DNA from 3 places in the Methylomusa anaerophila genome. Region 2 is predicted to be linked to each of the others. Evidence: riboswitches for the same ligand, from Rfam matches in the RefSeq annotation. Region 2 holds a riboswitch; each other region holds the start of a gene.

Region 1 (6,750 bases), 2.3 Mb from region 2:
TTACCCTGTCATTATTGATATTGATCCTGACACTGCCGGCAATCTCTTAAAACCGACGATGACCGCCAGGGTGTCGATCAATATCGGTGAAAGCCGGAATACTCTGACCATCCCGCTGGTGGCGTTGAAAGACAATCAAGGGCAATCCTACGTGCAGGTGATGAACAACGGCCAGATAAAGGCGACCAACGTGACAACCGGGCTAATGACTGATGAACAGGTGGAAATTACCGGGGGCCTAACAGAACACCAACAGGTTGTTGTGCCTCAGAACAGACAGCCGGGCGCCGGCGGTTCAAGCAGTATGCAATCCAGTCCCCTACAGAAAGTCATGGGCCGATGACAGGAGGATCATCTTATGATCATATCACTAACCGATGTAACCAAAGTATATAAAATGGGGAGCAATCAGGTTCAGGCCCTTGCCGGTGTCTCCATCGCCATCGGCGCCGGGGAGCTTACGGCTATCGTAGGTCCTTCGGGTTCGGGCAAATCGACGCTGATGAACATCCTGGGATGCCTGGACCGGCCGACTGCCGGATCTTATAAGCTGGAAGGCCAGGAAGTTGCCACTCTGGGCGACGATGCCCTTGCCGCGACCCGTAACCGGAAAATTGGCTTTGTCTTTCAGACCTTTAATCTGTTGCCGCGCATGACGGCGCTGCAGAATGTTACTTTGCCGCTAATTTATACCGGTCTAAAAAAGAAAGAACGCTATGAACGCGCCGGTCAGGCTTTGGAACTGGTAGGTCTTGGCAACCGTATGCGACATCATCCCAACGAGCTGTCCGGCGGCCAGCGTCAGCGGGTAGCCGTTGCCCGAGCGCTGGTCAACGACCCCAGCATCATCCTGGCTGATGAACCGACAGGCAACCTTGACACTAAATCAGGTAATGAAATCATGACCGTCTTTGGTGAACTTAACCGCCAAGGGCGAACGATTATTTTGGTCACCCACGAACCGGACATCGCCAACCAGACCCGTCGTGTCGTTTACGTTCGGGACGGCATTATCGTTCGTGACGAAACAAGACAGGGGTGATCTTAGATGATATGGGAAAGTCTGCTGATTGCCCTGGAAAGTCTTAAAGCCAACAAGCTTCGTTCCACTCTCACCATGTTGGGTATAATTATCGGCGTCGGCGCTGTTATTGCCATGGTGTCCATCGGTATGGGCGTGCGGGAGAATGTCCAAAAGTCCCTTGCCGGACTGGGCAGCAATCTTCTGATGGTTTCACCCGGCGCCACATCTCCAACCGGGGTGCGCATGGCCGCCGGCTCGAACATCAGCCTGACGCTCAGGGACTCCCAGGCCATTGCCCGGGAAATACCGGGAGTGGGATTGGTGGCGCCAGGCGTTTTCCGCCAGTACCAGGTGGTGTACGGCAACAAGAACTGGGTGACCTTGGTGCAAGGGACGACGCCTGAATTTATTGGTGTGAGGAATTTTAACCTGGAAAAGGGAACTTTTTTTACTTTCAAGGATGTGGATACCCGGGCGCGGGTGATGGTTCTCGGCAAAGTAGCGGCCGACAATTTGTTTGGCGAGATTAATCCGGTAGGTAAGACGGTGCGCATCAACAAAGCGCCCTTTCGGGTGATCGGTGTGCTGGAAGCTAAGGGACAATCGCCTTCCGGGCATGATTTGGACGACTTAGCGGTTATTCCGATTACCACCGCCCAGGAACGGGTGATGGGCATTACGTATTTGAACAGTATCAGCGTTACAGCCGCCGGCGCCGATGTTATCGACCAGGTGCAGGCTGACATTACCGGCCTGTTGCGCACGCGCCACCGTATCGCCGCCAACACGACCGATGATTTTACCGTCCGCAACCTGACGTCGATTATGGCGACGGCGGATGAGACTTCCAAAACGATAACGCTGCTCTTGGGAAACATTGCCGCCATCTCGCTGTTGGTGGGCGGTATTGGCATTATGAACATTATGCTGGTATCAGTTACCGAACGTACCCGGGAGATTGGCATCCGCAAAGCTCTTGGCGCCACTTATCGCAACATCCTGTTCCAGTTCTTAATCGAGGCGGGAGTCATCGGCGTGACCGGCGGCATTATGGGCATTGGCCTGGGTATTGCCGGTTCCCGTATCATTGCCGCCGTCGCCCACTGGAACACTGTAATTTCATTTGCTTCGATTTTTCTGGCTTTTGGCTTCTCTGTCGGCATCGGCTTATTCTTTGGCCTTTATCCGGCGCGGAAAGCCGCTCTTTTGGACCCGATTGAGGCGCTGCGATATGAATAAGAACAAGGAGGCAGTATGTTTGAAACATTCCATAGGGGATAAATGCGCAAAGAGGAATTGAATTTTAGTTAGGTGGGAGAAACAAAATGAGAAAGCTGTACATATTGCTGATATTGATTTTTTATTGCAGTGTTGTTCCTTGTGCCGGCAATGAAAGAATAGAATTATATACTTTATCAACAGGTGATCCGGTTTACCGGCAGAATACCTGCGTCGTCATTGCTTTTAAACAGCCCCGCACGGTTCTTGGCACTTCGGTAATAAACGGAGGATACCGTGAAGACTTAAAAGCAATATTTAATCATGACATGAAGGACGCCGTTATGAACGCGGATTCCTATCCGGAGTATATGCAGGGAGTGGCAAGGAATTTGGGACTTGACCCTGACAGGGTGTCCGGCATGGGAACGGGCGCATCCATGGACAATGTCGCCATTCAGTCGGCAAGCTACCAAACACTAACCGTAACCGCCATAGCGACCGGCGGGGTGGAAGAAAACGGCGGCCGGGTAGGTGATCCGGCTGAGTATTTTAATCCGGGACAAAAAACCCGGCTGCATAAACCGGGTACCATCAACATCATGCTGGTAATTGACGCCGATATACCGCCCGGTACATTGGCCAGAGCGCTGGTTACCTGTACCGAAGCCAAAACGGCGGCGCTGCAGGAATTAATGGCCGGCAGCAAGTATTCCAGCGGACTGGCGACAGGTTCGGGGACCGACCAAACAATAATAATTGCCAATCCGGGTTCGCCACTATATTTGGAGGATGCCGGCAAACATTCCAAATTAGGTGAACTGATCGGCCGCACCGTAAAGCAGGCAGTCAAAGAAGCCTTGTTCCGGCAAACCGGATTATCACCCCAAAAACAGCATAGCGTGCTTAGGCGCATGAACCGGTTCGGCCTGACGGAAGAAACACTGTATCAGGAATATTTGCAAAAAAATGGCTATCTAGAAAAACAACGGTTTTTAGACTGCTTGCAACAGTTGGACAAGGACCCCCGGTTGGTGACATATACATCCCTGTATGTTCATTTACTGGATCAGTTTAACTGGCAATTGTTGTCCGGCGACGAAACCGTGGCCGCCGGTAATGAGTTGCTGCTGCTGTCTGCCGGTAAATTCGGTGTTTTGCCGCGGGCAATCGCCGCCGAGGCGAAACTGGAAAACTGTATTCAGGCATGGTCCGGCCTGGTTGTCGATATATTAAGAGCAAAACTGGCCGGTTCTCAAGGGGACTGAGGAGTGCTATTGACTATATGACCACTATATGGAGTAATATATAAAAAGATAATTTTAATGAGGTGAGAATAATGATGAATGAAAAGAAACATCCTGAACATCCTGAATTTCAACTTCCCGATGATCCACATGCGAAGCACCGTTATGAAAGTGCAATGAAACACGTTCAATTTGCGAAAGAAGCAGGGAAATCTTCAGAAAAAATTCATGAGATTTTTCGAAAAGTAATGAATTTTGACACTAAAGACATTGAAAAAATTCCTCAGGATGAAGCACACAAAAAATACCGTTCTGCCGTAATTCATGCCCAGAAAGCAATCGAAAACGGCAAATCTTCCGAAGAAGCTCATGAAATATTTGCGAATATTGTCTCTGGAAAGACTGAAGGACAGTGTCATCATTGCAAATAGCTTATTATTAACATGTTTACTTAAACTGCATAGTGAAAAAAGTTAGGTGTCTGAAAGGACTTAATAGGGAAGTCCGGTGCAATGCCGGCGCGGTCCCGCCACTGTAACGGGGAGCAAGCTTAAGATATGCCACTGAGATCTGCCATCTTGGGAAGGTTTAGGTAAGCCATGATCCGGAGCCAGGAGAACTGCCTAACTGATAATCACCGTTGTACCCACGAGCGATGGGGAGGGGGATTACCGTGAAAGATCTCTTGACTTAGAAGGGCTCTGTGTCAAGGATTTATTCATGCTGAATTTAACTCTCCTGGTCTTATGACCAGGAGTTTTCATTTGGTATGATACTGTACATAACTATATTTTAAGGAGGCGCATTATGGAATATATCATGGATCCTGGTTTGATTGAAACCCGCAGTATGGAAATTATAGGTTCCTATTTGGATGAACTGGGACTGGAACTTTCACCGGCGGCTGTTAAGGTGTATTCCCGTATTATTCATGCGGCAGGTGATCCTGATTACGCCAAACACATCAGGATTCATCCTGACGCAATCACCGCCGGGTGTGCTGCTTTGGCAGCAGGACGGGATATTTATTGTGATGTGGAAATGGTCCGTACAGGAATTAATAAGCGGCTTTCATCCTATGGCGGTAAGGTGTACTGTTTAATTGGCAGCGAAGAAACCGCTCGGCTTGCCAAAAGCGTCATTACCCGGGCGATGTCCGCCGCCATTAGGCAGTTTGGCGGGCAATTAGACGGTGTTATTGTTGCCATTGGCAATGCGCCGGCCGCGTTGTTTGAACTTTCAACCCTAATGGAACGAACCGGTATCCGGCCGGCGCTGGTAATCGGCGTGCCTGCCGGCTTTGTCGGGGCGGCAGAATCAAAAGCTTTGCTGCACGCAGCTTCGCCTGTGCCTTATATTACTGTTTTAGGTAACAAGGGAGGCAGCCCTATTGCCGTAGCAGCCTTGGACGCCCTTTGGTACATGACAGAAACAGTATCCAATAATGTTATATAGGAGAAAACGCATGATGAATGACGCTTGGGCGAGGGACTCAAGGTGCTGGTTGTGCAATTCATAAAGGGCAATCGGAAGAATATTATGAACAGTATAAAAAATAAAAACTGTATAAAAAATCCATCATTCTGGCGCTGGCTTTGGGGACGAGCGTCACTGTAAGCGTGTTCTCGGTGTGGCCCAGGCAGCGTAGCCGCAGTTGTTCAGCCAGGAATACAAGAAGGTTATTGAGACTTGATATTATACTTTGAAAGGGAGATAAAAATGGCGTTTAGAACCAAGATTATTAAAAAAATAAAAAACATTAAAAATATTAATAAGAAGGCAATAATCCCAATCGCTGCGCTTACTTCGTGCACAATGGCCATTGCCGGCATGACTATCAGCAATGCCGCAGCGCCGGAAGAGGAACAGGAGTTTAACTTTGAACAGGTAATGGTAACTGCCCAACGATATCAGAAGAGCGATATCGATACCCCGGCTTCGACCAGTGTCTATACATATGAAGATCTTAAGTCAACAGGGGCCCGGAATGTGGCGGAAGCGTTAAAACAAGCGGCAGGACTTACATATTCTTCTTTTGGCCCCAGCGGGGCCTCTATGACTACCATGACGACCAAGATAATAATACGGGGTGTTTCAACAGGCACCCTTGTTCTTGTCAATGGCACACCGCTTAATCTGCGTGGGTTGTATAATCTGGAAGACATACCTGTCGAGAACATCGAAAGGATTGAAATTGTCAAAGGCGGCGGTTCAGTACTATACGGCAGCGAGGCTACCGGCGGGGTCATCAACATTATTACCAAGAAAAACCTGCAAAACTCTGTGAAAATTTCCGGCGGCAATTATGGGCAGCAAGACCATAGTTTTACTCTTCAGGCAGGAAAGCTGGGATTAAATTATAATTTTGAAAAATGGGGCGACTTGGGAAATATTTCTAAATCAATAGCAAACGGCAAAGAGATGAACATGTTTTTTCCCGGGCTGGAGCGCAATAATCAGACGCTTTCTTACCAGTTTAGTAAAGCCGTATCGTTGCTATACAGCCATAATAGCTCAGAGTCGCTTTACGACTATAAGTTCGGGACAGGCTATGCTGCGAATCTGATTGGCAAGACAAGATACAGCAGGGTATATACGGATGAAAAGGATTTTGTCCAGCTGCAGTATGACCAGGATCATATAAAGGGATCGCTGTATTATAACTATAAAACGATGAACACCTTAGGGACAGACTACTATTCTTCATCAGGCTCCGCCGCCGGGTATCCTAAAAAAACAAGTGAAACAAGCAGAAGCAGCACTTACGGCTTTGATCTTCAAAAAGACTGGATGATTCATGCCAATAAATTATTGCTGGGTGTTACTTACCAAAATGAGTATTATGACCCTAATATCAGCAATACCCTGGATTATCAGCGGGACAACTATTCGGTATACGGACAGTGGGAACAGCCTGCAGGCAAGGCTGATACAATAATCCTGAGCGGGAGGGAAACCTGGACGGCAAACGCGCCTAACGGGAGAAATTATGATAATTTTAGCGGGCAGGCTCAATTTCTTCACAAGCTGAATGATAACGAATCTATTTATACCAGTGTCGGACAGTCTTTCGTAATGCCGACCTTTGCCCAAATGTACAGCAGCAACGATGACCGGCGGCTTGGCAACCCTAATCTAAAGCCTCAGACCGGCCTGCATTACGAAGCGGGCTGGAAAAGAAACAGCGGCAATCATAACTGGCGATTGGCAGTTTTTAGTTTTACAATCAAAGACAATATTTCTTCCACTTATAATCAGGCA
Region 2 (6,750 bases):
GGATTTTACGGCGCCGGATGGGCAGCCCGGCCGGAAAGTCGGCTTTAACCCCTACGTCCACCAGTATCAGGCGGGCGTTGGCATGCCTGGCCAGCACATTGATTGCGGCCCCCCCGTTGACAAAATTATATACCATTTGTTCCGTCACTTCCGCCGGAAAGGCGCTCACCCCTTCTACCGCCACGCCATGATCGGCCGCCATGAGCAAAATGGCCTTGTTCGGCAGCGTTATAGGCAATTTCCCCTGAATACCGGCCAATTGACAGGCCATCTTTTCCAATACCGCCAGACTGCCTGGGGGCTTGGTCAAGCTATCCAGCCGCTGTTGGGTCAACAGCATGCTGTCCTGGTTGAGTGGTTCAATCGACCTGATAATAGATTCCAATGATTTCATAATGACCTCCGAAAAATTAAACAACCCCGTATCTGCTCAGTTAAGTAATTGCCACGAGCTGCTTAAAGACAGTCCGGTTACACGTTCCGCATAATAACACTGTTTCTACGGTAATAAATTTGGTACAATGTGAATGATATCGACTCATCGACTTAGCCCATGCTAAACTGACAAATTGCGGTACTTAAATATATGCGGAATCACATGATTATATATGTCCCATTAAGGAATTAACACATCCGGGATACAATTTCAATTCTTTTAATGCGTTCCATATAGATCAAACTAAAGAAGAAGGGTGCGGACAAAAGTGACGGCACAGATCGCTGCTATAACCAATCAGATTATAATCTTCGCAATACTTATGGCGATAGGTTTTATTGCCGCCAAGACCGACATTTTTACGAAAGATGCGCTGAATACTCTATCCCGGCTTATCGTTAAAATCATTCTCCCGGCATTAATATTTAGTGTTGTTGCGGGAAGCGGCGTTACGGCCAGGGAGTTTTTGATCAGCGGCAGATTCACCATGGGCGTGGTATTTTGTTTTTCCCTTCTTATCCTTGCCAGCGTGGCAATGAGCAAACTGTGCAAACTGGAAGGCAAGAGCGCAAATATCTATGTGGCTCTTTTAACCTTTGGCAATATGGGCTTTATGGGGATACCGCTCATACAGGCAATATTCAAAGAGCCGGTTGCCCAGGTTTGCATCGCGGTTTACACCCTGGTCGACATGGCATTGTTATGGACATTCGGGGTTTATTTATGCAGCCGGCATCAGAAAAATTCAAATCCGTTGCATGCGGTTAGAAATATGCTTAATCCTACTACAGTTGCATTGTGTATTGCTTTTATCATCATGCTTTTTAAGATTCCGGTGCCGGATTTGCTTATGAGCACAATTGCGGGCACCGGCGGTACAAGCAAGTATTTGACACTGATGTATTTAGGCGGTGCCTTGGCTTATGTTTCCGTGGACAATATAATCAAAAAACCAAGCATATTAGTTTCAACGATAGTTAAAATGTTAGTATTACCGGTTATTGTTTATTACTTTTTGGGTTTTTTTCTGCCCCAGATTCCGCGGACTATATTAACAATAATTGTTGGACTTCCGTCTATGACTACAGTTGCCATGATGGCCACAACTTATCAATCCGATGATGAATACGCAACCGAAATGATTTTTGTTACTACATTAGCCAGTCTTGTCACCATTCCAATCATAAGCGTTGTAACGAACATGATGGCGTGAATGCCCCACGACCCCATATGCTTTCCACCTTTCGCTTCAAATAAGGCAATTAAGTCAATGCCCGGCCCAAATTAACAAAAATTTAATAAAAATTTCTTTTTATCATTAGCAGGAATTACAAATTTTGTGCCTAATTGTCGATTTATAGAATAATCACAACATTTATAATATAGGAACGACAAAGATGTCCTTTTCCTCAGTCTATTAAATCTGGGGAAAAGGACTATTATTTTTGCCACTCTTTTAGCCCACTACTTCAGAAAGATATGTTCGTTCTCGAAACTTCCCGTTTTGATTATTCTTTTTCATGAAGAAAGGGGTATTTATATGGCAGAAAATTCAGTTACAACTCTCGACATTTCCGTCCTTTTAAAAGAAATGACAGAAGCGAACCAAAAAGTACGGGACATTGTCCGCACTATCGAGGATATTAGTAAACAGACCAATTTGCTGTCATTAAACTCGGCTATTGAAGCCGCCAGAGCAGGAGATGCCGGGCGAGGCTTTGGGGTTGTAGCCGACGAAATTAAAAAATTAGCCGAAAGAAGTTTTACAGCCACTAAAGAAAGCAGAGTACTAATCAGTAATATGCATACAAAAGCTAATGAAGTAATTGCCGTAAGGACAGCGGATGTCGCTTTTGACACTATTGACAAAATTGACCGTAATTTGTTCGAACGCAACTGTGACGTACAAGCATGGGCAACATTCGAGAAGATTATCCTTTGCTTGAAACACCCCAATGAAGAAAATATCAGCCTGGCTACTTCCTTTATGAAAAATACGGTAGACATCTACGAGGTATACTATGACCTCTATCTGCTAGACTTACAAGGCAAGGTTGTTGCCACAGGAGTGAACCAGGAAATTGTAGGACAAGACATGTCCGGCAGGGAATGGTTTCAACAAACCATAAACGGGAAAAACGTATATGTTAGTGACATGTACTACTCAGCTTCCGCAGGTGGACATACCATTTCCTACTCCTGTCCGGTCAAAGACGAAACAGGCAATATTCTGGGAATATTCACTACCCGTTTCAATTGGAATTTCATTTATGACATCATTGAATCAGCCAGAATTGGCAGTACCGGTGATATTTTCGTTGTGAATAAAGACGGCCTTGTAATTGCATCTAAAAACCGCGCCGGTATTTTATCTACCAGCCTACAGCACCTGGAAGCCGTCGGCAAAGCCATTGCCGGTGAAATGTACGGTTATACGTTAGAAAAGGAGGCAAACGGAAAAACACAAATATGGGGTTTTGCCCACACTAAAGGATACAATGCTTATCCGGGTAAACAGTGGTCTGTTGTCGTTAACGAAAAAATACAGGCCGGGTTAAACTAGAGAGACTTTCTGCTTTTTTTATAATAAAACCTTTCTAATGCAAAGAACCTGCGAAATTCGCAAGTTCTTTGCATTTCCAGCTTTGCCATAGCAAAGACGATTCTTAGCCTTCAATCCTCCTTTAGGATTGGTCATTTTCCTTCAGTATGCTACCCAGAACATCTTCTATCATCTTAATAAAACGGACAGCGTTTTGATACTGTCTTAGCTTTACCCAACCGATATTTAGCCAGTGCAATCACCTGGCATAAAATTCTACTCCTTCTATCTTTATATTACTATAAAAAGGGAGAACCTCAAGCCACTGCTGAAAATGCGCGCTACTTTTCGTTATCACTGAAAGCAGTATGCCGTATTCTGGAGTAAGTTCATAGGTACGTTCAAACACTTCATCATCATATAAATAGTGCAATATATATTGGTTTCAGCCTGGCTTGACGTAACTGCTACGGCTCTGTTATAATAGTTACAAATTACATATTATTCACGGAAAAGGTGCCTCCAGCCGACTGGAGGATAATAGGGAAGTCTAGGCATGATGCTTATGCCGCTAGCGCGGGCCCGCCACTGTACCGGGAAGACTTTACAAGGCCACTCGCAAGGGGAAGGCGTAAACAGTCAATGAACCGGGAGCCAGGAGACCTGCCTTTATCCGTTTTAACAAAGTTCTTCATGGAAAAGAAGGCTTTTTTGGATAATATCCAAAGAAGCCTTTTATTTTTTAAATTTGGCTATAAGGTTCTGAATGTTCTGAACACCAGAATAAATAAGCAAAAAATGGGGGTTGGAATAAGTTATGGGTATATTACCAGAGACACTGTCAAAAATTTCTGCTCCGGACACAGTCGTAATGGAAGAGGTACAAGCCCGGTTGGACAGCCAGATAAAGCCAAAAGGAAGTCTTGGCCGCCTGGAGGGCATGGTAAGACAGTATGCGGGCATACTGCGGCAATCACAGCCGGAATTGGTACGCAACTGCATGGTTATAACTTCCGCCGACCATGGGGTCGCCAAACACGGGATCAGTGCTTATCCGGTGGAAACAACGCTGCAGATGACTGCCAACTATCTGCTGGCCAAAGGCGGCAGTGCCAATGCTTTCGCCAATTTTTGCCGGGCGAACATGGTAGTGGCGGACATGGGAGTGGCCGGCGATTTATCCCATGTTGCCGGGCTGTGGCACCGCAAAATTGCCTACGGCACCCAGGACTTTACCCAGGGACCGGCTATGACGCGTGAGCAGGCTATCCAGGCCATAGAAACAGGAATCGAAATTGTGAACGACCGGGTCCGGCAGGGTTATACCTGTTTTAGCCTTGGTGAAATGGGAATCGGCAATACTACCGCCAGTGCAGCTATTGTCGCCGCTTTTACCGGACTTGCGCCCGAACAGGTCACCGGCCGGGGCACAGGCATATCCGACAGCCGGCTGAAGGTGAAAATCGATGTCGTCCGCCGCGCCCTAACCGTAAACAAGCCGGATGCCGCGGACGGAATAGACGTATTGTCCAAGGTAGGCGGTTTTGAGATCGGCGCCTTGGCCGGTGTTGTTCTCGGATCGGCAGCCAACCACTGTGCTGTTGTCATTGACGGTCTTAACACCACGGCGGCGGCATTAATTGCCAATGCCATTCATCCCTTGAGCAAGGAATATATGCTTGCTTCTCACTTATCCGGTGAGCCGGCGCATATTATTGCTCTAAAATTGCTCAATCTGAAAGCCTGCCTGGATATGGGGGTGCGTCTGGGGGAAGCCATCGGGGCTTCAGTAGTAGTAGATATGCTAAATGTGGCAATTAAAGTGTTGCATAACTTGGATCTGAATTCTTAATTCTTAGGAGGATATTGAGGAGGATATATTAATGTTGGAAGACGTAATTACTCAGATAAAACCCTTAGATGTCCAGGCAATGGAAAAGTGCCAGGTAAGACTTGATAACCTGACAAAACCCCTTGGCAGCCTGCATCATTTTGAACACCTGGCCTGTCAAATGGCCGGAATTACCGGCAACCCAAGACCCCGGACCTTGCCTAAAAGCATTATTCTCATGGCCGGTGATCATGGAGTGGCTGCGGAGGAACCAAGTGCCTATCCGCAGGAAACAACTGCGGGCACCATCGGCAGCCTTTGCAACGGGGGCGCCGCTATCAATGTGTTTGCCGATCATGTTGGCGCTAATCTGGTTATCGTGGATGTGGGTGTAGCGGCAGACTTACCGCCGCTGCCGCGAGTCCACCGCCAAAAGATCGCCTACGGGACGAAAAATATGGCGCAAGAAGCGGCAATGACCCGGGAACAGGCCGTCCAAGCTATTGAAGCGGGAATAAAAACAGCCGGCGAGGAAATAGCCAGGGGCTCACGGGTTTTGGGCTTAGGTGAAATAAGTATGGCCGGCACAACGGCAAGCACGGCAATTATCGCCTGCTATAGTCCGCAGCCGCTGGCCGAATTGGCCGGGGACGGCAAGAAGCTCCAGGTACTGGCGAGGGCATTAGCAGTCAATGCTCCGGACAAAAATGATCCCCTTGATGTGTTAAGTAAAGTCGGTGGTCTGGAGATTGCCGGTTTGGCAGGAGTGATACTGGGGGCCGCCGCGGGCGGAGCGGCAGTAGTGTTAGACGGCTTGGCTACCGGTGCGGCCGCCCTTATCGCTGTGAAAATGGCTCCGGCAGTTAAAAGCTACCTGGTGGGATCCCACTTTGCCGTTGAACCGGCACATCAGGCGGCGCTGGATATTATCGGTATACCGGCCTATATCTATCTTGACATGAGACTGGGTGCGGGAACGGGCGCTGCTTTGGGAATGTCGCTGATTAATGCTTCCCTGCATGTGTTAAACGATATGAAAACCTTCGGCGAAGCGGAAGTACCTGTGGCCCAGGACGGTCCGGGCGCTTTGAAACAAAGCAAGGATGTTAAGGACTAGTTCATCGCCCGCTCCGCTGTTTTGATAGTCGTTGCCGGCATAGCCATAATTGAATTGATTAAAAATAAAAAATACCTTCGATAGCTTCGAAGGTAAAATAGAAATACATTTTATGGCCATTATGGCCATTTTTTTATTCTATAAAGTTGGATGATTTCCTGCATTAATATAGAGATCTGTTATTCTTTGGAAGCGGCTGCCTCCGACGACAATTCATCATACATTTTCGCCAAGCGCTTGTAGGTATCCAATCTTTCAGCCGCATCTTTGGCTGTTTTATCAAACAGCGCGTCGGCTTGGGCGGGGAACTGCTGCTTAAGGGAGGAATACCGCACTTCTCCCATGAGGAATTGCTTAAAGTCGGCGGTAGGTTCCGGGGAGTCCAGCCGGAACGGGTTTTTGCCCATATCTTTCAGGGCTGGATTATAGCGGTACATCGCCCAGTAGCCGGCTTCGACGGCTCGCTTGGCTTCCAGCTGGCTGTTGCCCATACCGGCTTTTAGTCCATGGTTGATGCAAGGCGAGTAAGCGATGAGCAGCGAAGGTCCCGGATAGGCTTCGGCCTCGGCGATGGCCTGCAAAGTCTGCTTTTTGTCAGCCCCCATGCAGATCTGCGCCACATAAACATAGCCATAGCTCACGGCCATCATCCCCAGGTCCTTTTTCTTGGTTGTTTTGCCGCTGGCCGCAAATTTAGCGATGGCCGCGGCCGGAGTGGCTTTGGAGGATTGTCCGCCGGTGTTGGAATATACTTCCGTATCGAAAACCAGTACATTGACATCTTCGCTGGCGGCCAGCACATGGTCCAGTCCGCCGAACCCGAT
Region 3 (6,750 bases), 1.3 Mb from region 2:
CTATGACATTAGCGTTATATTCTGTAAACAAGGCTACGTTCAGCTCATATGAAAAAGGTCCTTGCATAGCAATAATATCTTTGGGACTAAACCCCATTTCTAAGCACTCTGACAACACATTTGGCTGCGGCAGTACCCTTGCGACCAACCTGTGTTCACGCAGAGCAGGGGTATTTTTAAAAGTTATTAAACTGCGACTGCCGATAGTAAGGAAAATGACCCTGCCGCAACCGGCCGCAGCCTCTGCCGCTGCTTTAGCATCCGGGACTACAATCAGGCGTTCATACGCGGGTAAATGCGTTTTTTCCCGTTCAAACCGTATATATTGAATACCTGTGGCCAAAGAGGCCTGCATGGCATTGCGTGATGCATTTACCGCGTAAGGATGGCTGGCGTCAATAACCAGTTTTATATCCCTTTGGCCAATAAATTCGGCTAATTCATAGGCGCTAAGTTGTCCGGTATTAACTTGCATTTTTCCCAACTCAGCCAGACTTCGGCCATAGTCACTTACAACCGATACAATTACCGGCAAACCGCATCCGGCTATTTGAGCTGCCAATTCACGTCCGTCCTGGGTACCGGCCAGTACCAGGATCATACCTGATAACCCCGGGGCGTAATCATCTGCCCGCCGGCAATATAGGTTTGGCTGTTACCGATAATCACCAGTGAAAACATATCTATATGCTCCCGGGTAAAGTTCTCCAAATTGGATAGTACCATCTGTTCCTTAGTCCGGCTGACATGATGGACAATCCCTACCGGAGTAGAAGAGTGACGGTATTTCAGGGCAATTTCCCTTACTGCTTCAATTTGCATTGTGCGGCGGGTACTCTTGGGATTATAAATGGCAATGACGAAATCTCCTGCTGCCGCCATCTCAATTCGCTTTTCGATCACCTCCCAAGGTGTCAAAAGATCACTTAGGCTAATGACAGCGAAATCATGCATTAACGGCGCCCCTAAAATGGCGGCGGCAGCTCCGACGGCGCTGATGCCGGGGATCACCCTGACTGCCGGCTGAACACTTTCAGGATATTTTAAAGTCAGTTCCAGCACCAGCCCGGCCATCCCATACACTCCCGGATCACCGCTGGATATTACGGCTACATCGTAACCGCCCAAAGCTTCCTCAACCGCAGCCTGACAGCGGTCAATCTCCTGCATCATGCCGGTGCCGATAACTTTTTTCTTGCCAAGTAAATCTTTGATAAGTTCCAAGTAAGTATCATAACCTGCAATCACCTGCGCCGATTCAATAGCCTCACGGGCTCGCGGCGTCATGTCCTCTAAACTGCCTGGTCCTATTCCCACCACCGATATTTGACCGGAGCGATAGCTACAGTTACTTTGGCATATTTTGTCTTGGGCAGTAGCAGCCTGTCCGATTGTCCCGCCAGAATTGCTGCTGGTTCGCATACATTTCCCACTCCTATCTGTTGCTCTACAAAGCTTGATGATATATAATTCTTCTCGGCAATGCATAACCGCAGTTGCTCATTGGAAAAAAATTCCACAGGAACATCCAGTTGCTGCCCTAAGGCCAGCAAACCGATCTCGTCCTGCTTTACCACGGAACTCCCAAGTACAGCTACACTTTGCCAGCTTTTGCCGATTTTACGGCAAGCATCACTGATTGCCCCAAATAATTCTGCATCGGTGGTACCACGGCGACACCCAATGCCAAGCGCCAAGCTTCCCGGACGGAGAAAGAGGCAAGGCTTTGCCGTATCATACTCCTGATCCGTTATGATAACAGCGGCATCATAGTGATCAATCTCTTCCAATTCACCTGCATCTTGCAATATTATGCCGTATTCCGCGGCCAAATGAAGGTAGTGTTCATAATCGGCCAGCGACTTGTCGATAAAAAAAACTACTCTGTCCCCATTTGCAATAGCGGCATTAATTACCTTCAACCGCGGGAAAGGCTCAATCAGAAGATTTAGTTTTACTGCCAGCACGTCTGCGGCTGGCAATTGGGCAACATCGGTGGCGGTTGTAATGACAGGCGAAGCACCGATCGCCTCACTCACTGCCAAAGTAAGATCATTGGCGCCGCCAATATGCCCGGAAAGCAGGCTTATAGCGTGCTTTCCGCCATCATCCACCACTACTACGGCCGGGTCAAACCTTTTGTCCCGTATATGGTGAGCGATAATTCGGACAACGATGCCAGCGGCCATGATAAACACGAAACCGTCGTATTTGTGAAAAATTGTATCCACTAATTGACTCAAACAATCATACGTACGCGAAGTACCTGTAACATTATCTCGGCCCTCTTTGGCATAAACATCAACATCAGGACCGAGAAAAGGAACCAACCTCTCAGCAAGTGCCGCCCCTTTTCTGGTAACAGAGATTAGCGCCAGTTTCACTGCTTGCTATCCTCCCGGGCCGGTCTGAACAGATGGCCGAACTCGGGAGCGTACAAGCGGGACAGGGCGTATTCCGTATCGAGAACCTTCCCTACTACGATCATGGCTGTACGATCTACGCCGCCATCTAAAGCAATTTTCCCAATTGTATTGAGTGTTCCGCGGAAAATCTTCTGTTCCGGCCAAGATGCTTTTTGAACAATGGCAACCGGTGTATCGGGGGAATAACCGCCGTCAATGAGCTCTTGCATCACACTGTCCAGCATATGCACGCTTAAAAATATGCACATAGTGGCTTCGTGGCTGGCAAGACTTTGCAGTTTTTCCTTCTCCGGCACGGGAGTCCTGCCTTCCATGCGGGTAATAATCACTGTTTGGGATATCTCAGGCAAAGTATATTCCCGTTTCAGTGCCGCCGCCGTGGCTAAAAAGGAACTTACACCCGGAATTACTTCATATTGAATGCCGCTTTTATCCAGAGCATCCATCTGTTCCTGAATGGCGCCATAGATACTGGGGTCTCCTGTGTGCAGACGAACAACCGTCTTCCCCTCTGCCACCGCTTTTTTCATTACAGCAATGACTTCATCCAGCGTCATGGAAGCACTATTATAAATGGCAGCTCCGCTTTGAGCCAATGATAATAAAGCCGGATTTACCAGGGAGCCGGCATAAATGATTACATCTGCCCGGCTCAGCAACCGTTGACCTTTGACTGTAATCAGTTCGGGATCTCCCGGACCGGCGCCGACAAAATAAACTTGCACGTGTATTCCTCCCGAAGTTCTTTATGGTTTTTTAGTACAAGTAACTATATAGATAGGGTTTAATGCTTGAAACATATTATTTGACCCAACAGACTGTATGCGGGTAATTTGGGCGCCAACGGCCTCCACGGAATAGTCTATACGCTGCCGCATTGCCAATAAAGAGCCACTCAAAGTTTCTACAGTAACGGCTGTTATTACCAACCGGCCGCCAGGCTTCAAGATTTTATCGCATTTTGCCAGTATTTCCGGCAAACGTCCGCCACTGCCGCCAACTAAGATAACATCAGCTTCTTTATGTCCGCTAAGAGCCTCAGGGGCTTCCCCCAATACCGGCTCAAGGTTTTCAACTCCAAAGCGGACGGCATTGGCTTTAATCAGTTTGATTCCTTCTTCTTTTCTCTCAATGGCAGTAACATGCCCTTGTGGCGCCATTAAAGCCGCCTCCACCGATAATGAGCCTGTACCTGCCCCAATATCAATGATGATATCACTGTACCTGATTTTAGCTTTAGATAATGTAAGTATCCTTATCTCCGCTTTAGTCATAGGAATATCGCCCCGAATAAAATCATCATCGGCAATACCGGGATTGTATACTCTCATCCTCTCACCACCATTACACAGTGGTCAAACCCACTAATATCAACTGTATCTTCCAAAGATAGAGCCAATACTTTTTCCTCCGGATAAGACAGAGCGGCGCAAAGCCACACCAAGCTAGCCGGCGGCCAGCCGCCGGTCAGCAGTACGTTGGCAATATAACTTGGATTATGCTTTTGATCTGTAAGTATTCCAAGCTTTTTCCCCTGGCGGTAGGATAGTTTTTCATCTTCCGGCAGGCGTCCATGCATACTAATTAAGTCTGCATCCTGCCATAACTCACCAATGCGGGCGAATGCCAGCTGAACCGAGCTGATCCCGGGAACGACCTGAATTCTGGGTTCCGGGAACTCCTGTTTTAGTGCCGCCAGCAAACTATAAAATCCCGGGTCGCCGGATACCATGACCACCACATCCGTGGCAGCAAGCTTTGCCGCAATAAAAGAGAGCACCCCTCCTATGTCTTTATCAATTTGCCGGGTTTCTTGACCATTTTTTTTCGCGAAAGTAGCGAGGGCCCGATTACTTCCCACTAGCACTGCGGCGTTATTGATTATCCTGCTTGCTACAGGCAGCACATAGTCCGGCGCTCCCGGACCAATGCCCACTACTATTACCCTGTGGTTAGCTCTGTCATGTTCCAACCTAGTGTTCCTCCAATGTCCCGAGCTGCTTGATCAAGCCCCAATATTTTGCCTTTAAGTGTCACAACTGCCGTCCCTACCGTCAGATCGCTGAAAACATACCGCTCGGCCCGTAAACTTGCCCGCGTGGCCAGTAGATTGTAAACCGCGTTAAAATTATATCGCTCTATAATCGGCATAGCAGCCTCTGTAGTCGTACATTCCATAATCTCTTTTATCACAGCTTGCGGGGCGCCTTCAACCGCCAGATAAGCGGCAATGGTTTCCAGCCTCGCGTCCGCCATGCGATTATGAGTATGAAATATACCGGCAGATACTTTTACGATTTTTCCTAAATGCCCGAACAACAACACCCTTTTCACACCCAGCTTGGCAGCATTTTCCAGCATATGGCCGATAAAATTGCTGGTTTGAACAATGGCTTCTTCCGGCAAACCGTATTGATTAACAGCTATATCTTGTCCGATTTTTCCCGGTACAAAGACTATATCCTGATATCCCAATGCTTTTACCACACTTATTTGGGGCACCAGCGAGTTTTTGAAAGCTTCTTCCGACATGGGCTCAACAATACCGGTTGTGCCGATAATGGATAACCCCCCGGCAATTCCCAATACCGGATTTAAGGTTCTTTTCGCCAGTTCTTCACCGCCTGGAATGGATATAGTGACTATGGCGCCTTTATCCCTTGGTAGTACGTCTCTTATGGCAGTTATAATCATTTTTTTAGGTCCTTCATTCACCGCAGGCAGCCCTACCGGCACGGATAACCCTGGTTTTGTTACTACTCCCACCCCTTCGCCGGCCTGAATTATGATGTCCGGGCAGTCGGAAATCCTAACTTGAACGTCAATTCTCACGCCGTTGGTAATGTCAGGATCGTCGCCGGCATCCTTTATTACACTGGCTAAGCCTCCCCCGGGCATCGCCAGGCTTTTCTCAATGGCAACCCGAATCAATTTTTCCTGCGGTGTTTTGACCTCAACGTGAGTATCAAGTCTCCCTTGCCAAGCCAAAACAGCTGCCTTGGCTGCCGCCGCCGCACAAGTGCCGGTTGTTATACCCGGACGCATTGTTTTATCTGACAACAAAAAACCCCCTATAGCAGGGGGTTATGTAAATAAACTCAACAAATCACATTTCACATTTGTCTGATTATTCTCCCCACACCTGCCTATCTTCCGTAGGTTCCGGTAATCCGCCAAGTCTAAACATTTGACGGACTACTAGCGGCGTGTCGTAGAACAGGCAGGTCTCCTGACTCTGGTTCATCAATTGCCTAAGCCTTCCCAGTCATCCCAGTGGCATATATAAGGCATCATCCCCATTACAGTGGCGGGACCGCGCCGGTTTTGCACCGGACTTCCCTATTAAGCGCAAAGCACCTATTCCCTTACACATATCAACTTTTATAACATACTTATATTCCATCTTAATTACTAATTTCCTGCTGGTGTCTGCAATTAATGCGAAATTTGTTTTCAACAATTCTATATTTCATCCTTTTTGCGGTAAAGAGTCATATTGCCATGACTGGCAACAGGAACAAAATTGGCAAAAGATGCCGAGTCTTTAATTTGTGACAAATCCTTTGATTTTACTAAAATAAAAATTGGGGAATCACCGCTATTCCGGGCGACAAAGCTGTCCAAATGCTCGGTGGGCATGGTATATTTACCAGACCAAGTCCCCCGTTGTGCCAATTCTTGTTCATCAACAACCAGGCGAGGCATAATATGTCCACTGTAAAAAACCATGGAAGTGGCATATTCTCCCAATGAGCCAATGATTGCGTTCCTAGGTAAAATATAAGCTAACGGTTTGGCTGATTTGGAATTAGCCAAAGAACTTAGACCCGTTCCGATCGCCACGCAGCTTATTGTAATCACGGCTACAGCTACCGTTAGCGGCAACCGGCAGATATTTCCCTTTGTTTGAACCCAAATAACGCTGATTATGCTCACGCAAACGGCAACATACAACGGCAGCCAATTCTTTTCCGGCGGCAATAGAGTTGTGCCATACACAACCGCACCGAACAGTACTATTGCCGGTACGGAAAGCCAGAGCCAAGTCCGCCTGTTTTTTCTCTGATGCAAAGATTGCAAATAACTGGCTATTAGTACTGCAACGGGAAATAACGCTGGAAATACATAGGTAGGATATTTTGTTGCCATGGCGGTATAAAAAACTAAAATTACCGCCGGCCAAATGTATAAATAGCTTTCCACCGGTGACCTTAAAGACCTTTTTGCCTTCCCCAGCATTAGGAAGAATATGCCGGTCCATGGCATTAGGCTAACGGGGAATAATACAAAATAATAGTAAAGTACATTATCTTTCGGGTGCTCC

What was found. A riboswitch is a leader RNA that binds a small molecule or an ion and turns the genes downstream of it on or off. The one in region 2 is predicted to bind cobalamin.
Region 1: linked by a shared signal. The riboswitch ahead of MAMMFC1_RS14080 (precorrin-8X methylmutase) and the one ahead of cobT (nicotinate-nucleotide--dimethylbenzimidazole phosphoribosyltransferase) in region 2 are both predicted to bind cobalamin.
Region 3: linked by a shared signal. The riboswitch ahead of cbiD (cobalt-precorrin-5B (C(1))-methyltransferase CbiD) and the one ahead of cobT (nicotinate-nucleotide--dimethylbenzimidazole phosphoribosyltransferase) in region 2 are both predicted to bind cobalamin.

The regions. Positions count from the first base shown of each region.
Region 1 covers NZ_AP018449.1:3,140,747-3,147,496, forward strand. The annotation lists gene MAMMFC1_RS14055 (efflux RND transporter periplasmic adaptor subunit) at 1-343, shown strand, start outside; gene MAMMFC1_RS14060 (ABC transporter ATP-binding protein) at 359-1,042, shown strand; gene MAMMFC1_RS14065 (ABC transporter permease) at 1,049-2,263, shown strand; gene MAMMFC1_RS14070 (adenosylcobinamide amidohydrolase) at 2,350-3,510, shown strand; gene MAMMFC1_RS14075 (hypothetical protein) at 3,582-3,920, shown strand; cobalamin riboswitch at 3,948-4,130, shown strand; gene MAMMFC1_RS14080 (precorrin-8X methylmutase) at 4,297-4,944, shown strand; gene MAMMFC1_RS14085 (TonB-dependent receptor plug domain-containing protein) at 5,209-6,750, shown strand, end outside.
Region 2 covers NZ_AP018449.1:814,354-821,103, forward strand. The annotation lists gene cobT (nicotinate-nucleotide--dimethylbenzimidazole phosphoribosyltransferase) at 1-394, opposite strand, end outside; gene MAMMFC1_RS03690 (AEC family transporter) at 705-1,649, shown strand; partial or broken gene MAMMFC1_RS22830 (methyl-accepting chemotaxis protein) at 2,076-2,211, shown strand; gene MAMMFC1_RS22580 (cache domain-containing protein) at 2,238-2,999, shown strand; cobalamin riboswitch at 3,477-3,663, shown strand; gene cobT (nicotinate-nucleotide--dimethylbenzimidazole phosphoribosyltransferase) at 3,796-4,830, shown strand; gene cobT (nicotinate-nucleotide--dimethylbenzimidazole phosphoribosyltransferase) at 4,862-5,926, shown strand; gene nifJ (pyruvate:ferredoxin (flavodoxin) oxidoreductase) at 6,106-6,750, opposite strand, start outside.
Region 3 covers NZ_AP018449.1:4,304,498-4,311,247, forward strand. The annotation lists gene cobK (precorrin-6A reductase) at 1-601, opposite strand, end outside; gene cobJ (precorrin-3B C(17)-methyltransferase) at 598-1,287, opposite strand; gene MAMMFC1_RS19750 (cobalt-precorrin 5A hydrolase) at 1,308-2,384, opposite strand; gene cobM (precorrin-4 C(11)-methyltransferase) at 2,381-3,151, opposite strand; gene cbiT (precorrin-6Y C5,15-methyltransferase (decarboxylating) subunit CbiT) at 3,173-3,757, opposite strand; gene cbiE (precorrin-6y C5,15-methyltransferase (decarboxylating) subunit CbiE) at 3,754-4,398, opposite strand; gene cbiD (cobalt-precorrin-5B (C(1))-methyltransferase CbiD) at 4,368-5,471, opposite strand; cobalamin riboswitch at 5,629-5,802, opposite strand; gene MAMMFC1_RS19775 (ArnT family glycosyltransferase) at 5,889-6,750, opposite strand, start outside.